Regions from separate parts of the Limosilactobacillus avium genome, predicted to be linked through region 3. Evidence: predicted binding sites of a transcription regulator. Region 3 holds the regulator's gene; each other region holds the start of a gene.
The links. The regulator Rex, encoded in region 3, represses fermentation and respiration genes when NADH is low (regulators of the CRP and FNR family bind a similar motif). The targets are predictions, from matches to a motif close to TTGTGAANTANTTCACAA.
Positions count from the first base shown of each region.

Region 1 (3,211 bases), on a different contig from region 3:
ACCACCGACGGCGTTAAACAGCGATACCAGTTGTGGTACGTCGGTCATCTTAACCTTACGAGCCTTAACGACCCCGTAGCAAATCCCGATTGCTAGACCAGCAACCAAGGCAATCCAACCAGCAGCGTCGATCTTACCACCAACGATAATCGTGATGATAATCATAATTACAGCAAGCGCCATCCCGACACAGGAGAGGCCATTACCTTTCCGGGCCGTCTTTGGTGACCGCATCAAGTGGACACCGACAACGTAGCAGATAGCTGAAATCAGGTAAATCAAAGAAGAACATGTTTGTAAGGCACTCATTATTGTTCGCCTCCATCCTGCTTATTATCTTTTGCAGGTGCTTTACCACCCTTAGGACGGTCAAACATCCCCAGCATCCGGTCAGTTACCGTGTAACCACCGGCAACGTTAACTGCGGCAAAGAAGGCACACAGGAATGCCAGGATATAAAATCCCCAATTATTAGCTTCTGCGGCAACAACAAAGGCACCAACGACAACAACACCGTGAATAGCGTTAGCACCAGACATCATTGGAGTTTGCAGGGTTGCTGGAATCTTGCTCATAACTTCAAAGCCAACGAGGAGACTTAAAACAAAAATTGCTAAATTAGAATATAATTGTTGACTCATATGATCGCTCCCCTTCTCTACTTTTGCGCCTTAGCATCAGGTTTGGCAGCTTCTTCATCCTTTTGTGGTTCTGGTTTCTTAATCTCAGGCAGACCCATTTGTGAACGAAGCCGACCAGAAATAATCTTGCCTTGGTAAGTAGCAACCAATTCGGACATAACATCGTCAGTCGTGTCAATCTTAATGTTGCCATCCTTACCGAGGAGGGCCTTAATAACTGCTTGGATGTTCTTCGAATACATTTCAGAAGCACTCGTGGCCAGTTCACTTGGCAGGTTATCGGCCCCGACAATCTTAGCGCCATTATCAGTCGTAACGACTTCACCCGGCTTAGAACCGGCAACGTTACCACCTAGTTCACTAGCCGCAATATCGATAAAGATCGAACCCGGCTTAGCGTTTTGAACTGACTTTTCGGTTACTAGCATTGGTGGCTTCTTACCAGGAACCCGGGCCGTTGTGATCACAATGTCACTGTCAGCAATGAAGCCGGCAAGTTCATCTTGCTGCTTCTGCTGTTCTTCCTTCGTCAATTGACGAGCATAACCACCTTTACCGGCAGCAGATACAGAACTCGTCAGGAACTTAGCACCCAAGGATTCAACTTCACCCCGTGATGCTGGACGAACATCGTAACCAGAAACGATTGCGCCAAGCCGCTTGGCAGTACCAATGGCTTGCAGGCCGGCAACCCCAGTCCCAAGGACAAGGACCTTGGCTGGCTTAGCAGTCCCGGCCGCCGTGATCATCATAGGGAAGTAACGCATGAAGTGGTCAGCAGCAACCAATGCCGCCTTGTAACCAGAAACAGAAGACTGTGAACTCAAGGCATCCATTGTCTGGGCCCGAGAAACAGTCCGCGGCAGTAATTCAAATGATAATGCCGTGACCTTAGCATCGGCCAACTTCTTCGCAACGTCATGATCAACTGACAAGGACAAGAGTCCCAAAAGCATTTGATCAGCCTTCAGCTTACCCAAAGTGTCATCGTCCGGACGGTTAACAACCGTAACGATGTTCGCCTGATCAATTGCTGCTTGCCGGTCAACGACCTGTGCCCCAGCATCAACATACTGCTGGTCAGCGAAGTTGGCTTTTGCACCGGCGCCTTTTTCAATTAAGACCTTATTGCCTTGCTTGACAAGTCTCTTAACGACACTCGGTACCAAAGAAACCCGGTGTTCGCCATCGGCTTCCTTTAGCGCTGCAATTACAATTGCCATAATTATTCCTCCTTACTATTCACTTAACCGCTTTCACCCTTTATCATAGTCTAATTTGTGTTTTAAATCACATTTTTTTGGACATTTTTTCGAAATTGAGTCTTTTTGATACGCAGAAATAAGCATTAAACACTACTCTGCTAAGCTTTCGGGCCCCCGTAAATTATTTTTCACGAGCAAAAGCGAGGACCTCATCACTGGACAATTCTGGGCAGTAGTGAAAGCCACCGACCCGGAATCGTTTGACACCCGCTAAATCAGTGACTTGATTTTCAGCAATGTAGCGGACCATCGTTCCCCGGGCCATCTTCACCTGGGTAGTCTTCTGCTTAATTCGACCATCAACAACTTCGCCAAAGCGGCACTTAACGAAGTGGCGGTTATTATTTAAATACGGTAAAATAGCCTTCTCGTATTCTGCTGAGGCCAAATCTAAGACCAAGTCGTCCTCAGCAAACAGGTCGTCAGCAAGCGCCCTCCCCCAAAACTGGTAAAGGTTCTTGGTTCCCGCCACGTGGGCGCGGTCACCCATTCCTAACCGGTAGGGCACAATCCCATCAAACGGCCGGAGCAGGCCGTAAAAGCCCGATAAGATTCGCAGGTGTTGCTGGATATATTGCAAACCGACGTCGGTAAAAACGTCTGGTGCCATATGCTGGTACTGCAGCCCCGTAAAAGCAATAATAGCCGGGGTAAGGTGTTCTCTCAGGTCCATTTCCTGGAGCCACCGGTAGTTCTTATCTGCCAAACGGGTACTACAGTTCCACCACAGCTGATGAAGTTGGTCATAGCTTAGGCTTCGCATCCAGTCAAGGATCTTGCTGGTCTTGGCCAGGTACTTTGGAAGGTCCTGGTAGGGAAAAGAATCCTCGTCGACGGTCATTGTTCGTGCTGGTGAAATTACAATTTGCATTTTGCATACCCTCCCTGACTCATTATTTAAGGTTCTTATTATGGTAATGGTACAATAATAACAATATTCTTTTTAAGGAGGAATTCTAGTGGTAGAAGAAAAGAAGTCCGCTGTTCAACAACGACTTGATAACGGCATCTACGGGACCCCGAAGATCAAACCGGACGAGCAGCGTAAGTACCTGGGCACCTTTCGTGAACGGGTCTGCTTAACCATTTCCGTTGCCGAACTCCACGAGAAGAATTGGCAACCTGAACTAGCGGCCGAATTGGCGAAGGGAATTGGCAAGCTCGTATTTATCAACGGCAACCTCCCCCACGAGATGGTCCACGGCTACATTCAGACCGCTGCCGAGGCGGGGGCCGAGTTTACGATGAAGACCGATCCGGAATACAAAGTCCAGCCTGCATCCCTAGCGATTGTTGTTGCCGCCA
Region 1 covers NZ_CANCWN010000003.1:64,062-67,272, forward strand. Annotated here, with positions in the region: gene QOS01_RS01965 (NAD(P)(+) transhydrogenase (Re/Si-specific) subunit beta) at 1-309, opposite strand, end outside; gene QOS01_RS01970 (NAD(P) transhydrogenase subunit alpha) at 309-641, opposite strand; gene QOS01_RS01975 (NAD(P) transhydrogenase subunit alpha) at 659-1,864, opposite strand; gene yaaA (peroxide stress protein YaaA) at 2,028-2,777, opposite strand; gene QOS01_RS01985 (YueI family protein) at 2,866-3,211, shown strand, end outside.
Region 1: the regulator Rex is predicted to act here: its motif matches at 1,920-1,937, upstream of QOS01_RS01975 (NAD(P) transhydrogenase subunit alpha).

Region 2 (3,211 bases), on a different contig from region 3:
TTTCCATTTGTTCACCCTCCATTTACTGACTAATCTTGACCATTATTTTATCATAAGTCACCCTTTTTTCCCATCCAAAACGCTTAACGCTTAAAGAAAAAGAGACCGGCAACGCCAGTCTCTTTTGAAAGTCACACATAACAGACCACATCGTCGGGCATGAACAATGGCCGAGCCGTGCCCTGTCAACCATCATTCTGAGTCCAGTCCATGTAGCTGTTATGTGTTTTCTTATTTATAGATTAATCGATGTTAAGCGTGATGCTTACTTTTCGAGGGAGAAGTCAACAACGTTCCGACCAACAACCTTGTTGTCCTTCAGTTCTTGAATCATGTCGTTGATTTCAGAAAGCTTCCGGGTGTGAACGATTGGGTGAACCTTACCTTCAGCACCGAATTGGAAACATTCAGCCAGGTCTTGACGGGTACCAACCAAGGAACCAGCAACGATAATCCCATCAAGAACGGTCTTAGCGATGTTCAGCTTCATGTCACCCTGTGGAAGGGCAACCGCAACTAAGCGGCCGTCTGGACGAAGGGAGTTGACAGCTTGGTCGAAGGCAGCGGTAGTAACAGCAGTAACAACTGCGGCGTGAACACCGCCAACCTTTTCTTGAATTTGTTCATCAACGTTGTTGTCGTGACGGTTGATGCAGATTTCAGCACCGTTTTCCTTAGCGGCCTTCAGCTTGTCTTCGTTACCATCAACGGCGATAACGTGAGCGCCAAAGACGTTGTGGGCAAATTGAATACCAAGGTTACCAAGGCCACCAGCACCAACGATTGATACCCATTGACCAGGCTTGATGTCAGCAACCTTCAGGGCCTTGTACATGGTAACACCGGCACAAGTCAGGGAAGTAGCTTCAACAGGGTCCAGACCTTCTGGAACCTTAACAGCGTAGTCAGCTGGAACGATACATTGTTGAGCCATTGCACCGTCGGCAGTGTAACCAGCGTTCAGGACGTTACGGCAAAGAGTTTCACGACCAGTCAGGCAGTATTCACAGTGGCCACAGCCCTTGAAGAACCAAGCGATTGATACCCGGTCCCCAACCTTCAAACTAGTAACGCCAGGAGCAACCTTGGATACACGGCCAACACCTTCGTGACCAATGATCCGACCAGGCTTCTTACCGAAGTCACCGGCAGCACAGTGCAGGTCAGTGTGACAAAGACCACAGTATTCCATGTCAACTAAAGCTTCACCAGGCTTCAAATCACGAAGCTTAACATCCTTAACAGTAACGTATCCATCTACTGGATCATTAATAACAGCAGCTTTCATAAGCTAAGATCTCCTTCTCAAAGACATGTTATATTTTTCACAATTATTATGATATCAGAATCAGTTAATTTTTTAAAGCCCGTTTTGAATAATTTTATTAACTGCAATCAAACCATTTCCTATTAAATCGGCAATGACAGCGTTGTTATAACATTTAGGTAAGTTAAACCAATTATAAAAAAATTATTATATCATTGATAAAAAGTAACTAAATTGCGAATACCGTCACAATTATTTAACCAGTTGCTTGGGAATACCCTGCCCAGCACCTACCTTCCAACGTCGTATAGTTGGCGCAGTGTCTTGCGGTCGTTATGCGTAATCCCCGTCCGGATATTGCGGGGAATCATCACGCTGTGCATGTATTCAGGGGCGTGGGCTAGCCCCAATGCATGACCCAATTCGTGTTCGGCAACCTCCGTCCGAAAAGAACGACTGGCGTAGTCCAGGTGGCTGGCATCCAGGGTTGATCGGGCTTGAATCAAGGCATGTGTATCAGGGTTATACTCCGTATTCGTCGACCCCAATTGGGCAGAAACGTAGCCAACCCCTGGAGCGGCCCCATTATTAGAAAGGGAGCCGTCACGGGCAATAATGTCGGCTTGTCCCTCGCTGGAACACCACTTAATGTGCACAGCCCCGGTACGGTTCCAAGCCTTGACCGCCCCTTTAAAGGCCTGCTGGATAGGCCGGTCCGAAGTATCCATATAAATCTTTAGCTTACGCGTCGGCCACCGGTAGTTTTCAATCGGGGTCGGTGTATTGGTGGGTAAGTAAAGGCGGTGTTTGCTAGCCCGAACTGCCTGGGACGAATCGTCATACGTGGAAAGTTGACCATCGTCGGGAGTGTTGAAGACGGATGGCTGCCCCGCCGTTGGGATGCCGTCTGCCGCAACATGCAGTGGCGAAACCAGCATTCCCACCAGGATGCTGACAATTATCAATAGACGCTTTTTCATCAACTTTCTCCTCCCTATTACAATAGTTTAATCAGATTAATAATTTTAAAGTTACAAATTACTTAATATTTTGCCCCTATTTTGTAATATTTTTTAATAGTAAAATAATCCAATTTACACACAAATGACCAATTAAACTGATGTGATAGATATGTTCGGTTTTTCTAACCGTAGAATGAAGGGAAGGTCTTATTTATGGCAAATCGACTAAGTAATAAAGTGGCATTAATTACTGGGGCAGCTAGCGGGCAGGGAGCTGCTGAAACAGAGCTCTTTATTAAAGAGGGTGCCAAGGTGATTGCAACCGACATTAATACTAAGCTCCTCAACCAGCGGGCCGAAACTTTATCTAAACAATACGGCGACGTTATTTTACCATTAGAACTCGACGTTACCAAAGAAGATGACTGGGCTGCTGCCGTTAAGGAAGGCATTAAGAAGTTCGGTAAGATTGATATCCTGGTAAACAACGCCGGGATTGGGGTGACCGATAGCACTTCCGGGCTCACTGACTCCACCGTGGCTGATTGGTACAAGTTCATGAACACCAACGCCATGGCCCACTTTTTGGGGATGAAACACGTTGTTCCCCAAATGAAGGAAAACGGTGGTGGTTCCATCATCAACATTTCCTCCCTTGCCAGTGTGCAAGGGATCGCGGGGGCCTCACCTTACACTGCCTCCAAGGGGGCGTCACGTGCCTTTACCAAGGGAGCTGCCCGCGACCTCGGTAAATACAATATTCGGGTTAACTCCGTCCTGCCCGGCTGGATTGTTACCCCAATGATGCAGGCATTTACCCTTAACAAGAAAATGCTTGATTCATTGATTGAAGGGATTCCGCTCGGCCACCTTGGTGATCCAGAAGACGTTGCCTACCCGGTCCTCTTCTTAGCCAGTGACGAAGCCAAGTACGTTAACGGTGCAGAATTGATCGTTGATGGTGGCCAGTCCGTCCGGGGCT
Region 2 covers NZ_CANCWN010000034.1:3,078-6,288, forward strand. Annotated here, with positions in the region: gene QOS01_RS08950 (CtsR family transcriptional regulator) at 1-7, opposite strand, end outside; gene adhP (alcohol dehydrogenase AdhP) at 266-1,288, opposite strand; gene QOS01_RS08960 (matrixin family metalloprotease) at 1,558-2,247, opposite strand; gene QOS01_RS08965 (SDR family NAD(P)-dependent oxidoreductase) at 2,443-3,211, shown strand, end outside.
Region 2: the regulator Rex is predicted to act here: its motif matches at 1,314-1,331, upstream of adhP (alcohol dehydrogenase AdhP).

Region 3 (3,211 bases):
AGGATCAGCAGGTCAGGGGCCTGAAGGAGGATCTTGGCCAGTGCTAACTTGGTCTTCTGACCACCGGAGAGGGCATTGACGGGCGTATCGTAATACTGCTCGCCGAAACCAAAGCCCGTCAGGATTCCCCGCATCCGGGACTCATATTCAAAGCCGCCCTCCTTCTTGTAGTTAGTTTGCAGGCGGTCATAGGTAGTCATGACTTGTTGGTATTGGGAACTGGTGGTATCAAGGTTTGCCAGTTGTTCCTCCAACTGACGAATCTCCTTTTCCTGCTCGTGGAGGGGGGCAAAGACGGTATCCAGTTCTGCCCAAATTGAGTTTTGACTATCAAGTCCCTGGTCCTGGGCCAAGTAGCCGATGCTTAAGTTTTTGACTTTACTGATGGTCCCCTCGTCGGGAGTGGTAACTCCGGCAATCATTTTTAAGAGGGTCGTTTTTCCTGCACCATTGCGACCCACTAAGGCAGTCCGCCCGTGGTCCTGGACTTGCAGGTTAATATTATGAAATAATACGTCTGCGCCGAAACGACGCATAACATCATTTGCTTGCAAAAGAATCATTTTGAAACCTCGCTAAATCATATGATAACAGTGTTTATTTTAGCAGATTTCATTTCAATTTAGTTAAAAAGGTAAAATTGTTTTGTATAACGCTTCACAAAATTGATGAAAATTGCTAGAATAATTAGGAAATGAATTTCACAAGTGCACCCAACCAGTCAAAAATCCTAAGAATCCGGCGATTGGCCGGGAGAATAATAATGGTTGGAGTAAAGAAACAGGGGGACAAAGATGGCTACCAAAAAAATACCACGCGCAACAGCACGGCGCTTACCAATTTACTATCGTTATTTGACGATACTACTAAACGCAAAGAAGGAACGGGTTTCTTCGACTGAATTATCAGAGGCCGTTCAAGTTGATTCTGCAACCATTCGGCGGGACTTCTCTTACTTTGGGGAACTCGGAAAGCGGGGCTACGGTTATGACGTTGCCAGCCTTTTGAAGTTCTTTAAGGGAATCTTGCACCAGGACTCCCTGGTCAGTGTTGCCCTGGTTGGGGTCGGCAGCTTAGGAAGTGCCTTACTGAACTTCAACTTCCACCAAGACACTAACCTGCGGATCAGTGCGGCTTTCGACAACAAGCCGGAACTGGCAAATAAGATCAAGAGTGGAATCCCGGTATACCCGGCTAGCGACATTAAAAAGCAGCTCCAGGAACAGCAGATTGATATTGTTATTCTGACCGTACCAGGGGACAAGGCCCAGGACGTTACCGACCAGCTGGTTGATGCTGGGGTAAAGGGAATCCTGAACTTCTCACCTGTTCGCCTGTCCGTGCCGAAGGGTGTCCAAGTTCAAAACATTGATCTGACAAACGAACTCCAAACCTTAATCTACTTTATTAAGAACTACTCTAATGACAACGACTAGGAAGCCGACGGACCCTTGTTTGTCCTTCCTAACTTAGAAGAGCGCTAGTAGCCAGTATTTGCTGGGTGCCAGGGCTCTTTTTATTTTGGGGACAAAGTTAAAAGTCAAAATTAGTCAAACTTTATTATTGCTTTTTGAAAGAAAGATGGTATAGTAGAAATTGTGGTTAGCACTTAACAAGTTAGAGTGCTAAAAGCAAATACTAAATTAACAAGATGGAGGGATTAACGTGTTAAAACCATTAGGAGATCGCGTTGTTCTTAAAGCTGAAACTGAAGAAGAAAAGACAGTTGGCGGAATTGTCCTTGCTTCCAACGTAAAGGAAAAGCCAACTACTGGTAAGGTTATTGCTGTTGGCGAAGGTCGGACCCTCGACAATGGACAAAAGCTTGCTCCAGCTGTTAAGGAAGGCGACCGGGTATTGTTTGACAAGTATGCCGGCAATGAAGTTGAATACGACGGTGAAAAGTACCTGGTTGTTCACGAAAAGGACTTAGTCGCAGTTCTCGACTAGTTGTTGAATCATAATATAATCGCTTAAATAAAATCTATTCTATTTTTTGAGGTGACAATTAATGGCAAAAGATATTAAATTTGCTGAAGACGCACGGAGCGCAATGCTTGCCGGTGTTGATAAGTTAGCTGACACTGTTAAGACCACCATGGGTCCAAAGGGTCGGAACGTTGTTTTAGGTCAAAAGTACGGTAACCCAAACATTACTAACGATGGTGTTACGATTGCCAAGGACATCGAATTAGAAGACCCATTTGAAAACATGGGTGCTAAGTTGGTTGCCGAAGTTGCTTCCAAGACTAATGACATTGCTGGTGATGGGACCACCACTGCTACTGTTTTGACCCAAGCAATCGTTAACGCCGGAATGAAGAACGTTACTTCTGGTGCTAACCCAGTTGGCATTCGTCGGGGAATTGAAAAGGCTACGGCAGTTGCTGTTGAAGCATTGAAGAAGATGTCACACGACGTTAAGACCAAGAGTGATATCGAACAAATTGCTTCCATTTCAGCTGCTAACCCTGAAGTTGGTAAGCTGATTGCCGATGCTATGGAAAAGGTTGGTCACGATGGTGTTATCACTATTGAAGACTCCCGTGGTGTTGACACGAGTGTTAACGTTGTTGAAGGGATGAGCTTCGATCGTGGTTACATGTCTCAATACATGGTAACCGACAACGACAAGATGGAAGCCGACTTGGACAACCCATACATCCTGATCACTGAAAAGAAGATCAGCAACATTCAAGACATCTTGCCATTACTGCAAAGTGTTGTTCAACAAGGTCGGGCACTGTTGATTATTGCCGATGACATTACCGGTGAAGCTCTGCCAACCCTTGTTCTGAACAAGATTCGTGGAACCTTCAACGTATGTGCTGTTAAGGCTCCTGGCTTTGGTGACCGGCGGAAGGCTCAATTACAAGATATCGCCGTATTGACCGGTGGTACTGTCATTTCCGATGACCTGGGCATGAACCTGAAGGATGTTACGATTGATCAATTAGGTCAAGCTAACAAAGTTACGGTTACTAAGGACGCCACTACTATTGTTGATGGTGCCGGCGCTAAGGAAGCCATTGCTGAACGGGTTGACCAAATCAAGCAAGCCATTGCCAAGACTACTTCTGACTTTGACAAGGACAAGCTTCAAGAACGTTTGGCAAAGCTTTCCGGTGGTGTTGCCGTTGTTAAGGTTGGTGCCGCAACTGAAACTGAATTGAAGGAAAAGAAGTACCGTGTTGAAGACGCCCTGAACGCT
Region 3 covers NZ_CANCWN010000002.1:27,760-30,970, forward strand. Annotated here, with positions in the region: gene abc-f (ribosomal protection-like ABC-F family protein) at 1-563, opposite strand, end outside; gene QOS01_RS01050 (redox-sensing transcriptional repressor Rex) at 795-1,436, shown strand; gene groES (co-chaperone GroES) at 1,666-1,950, shown strand; gene groL (chaperonin GroEL) at 2,012-3,211, shown strand, end outside.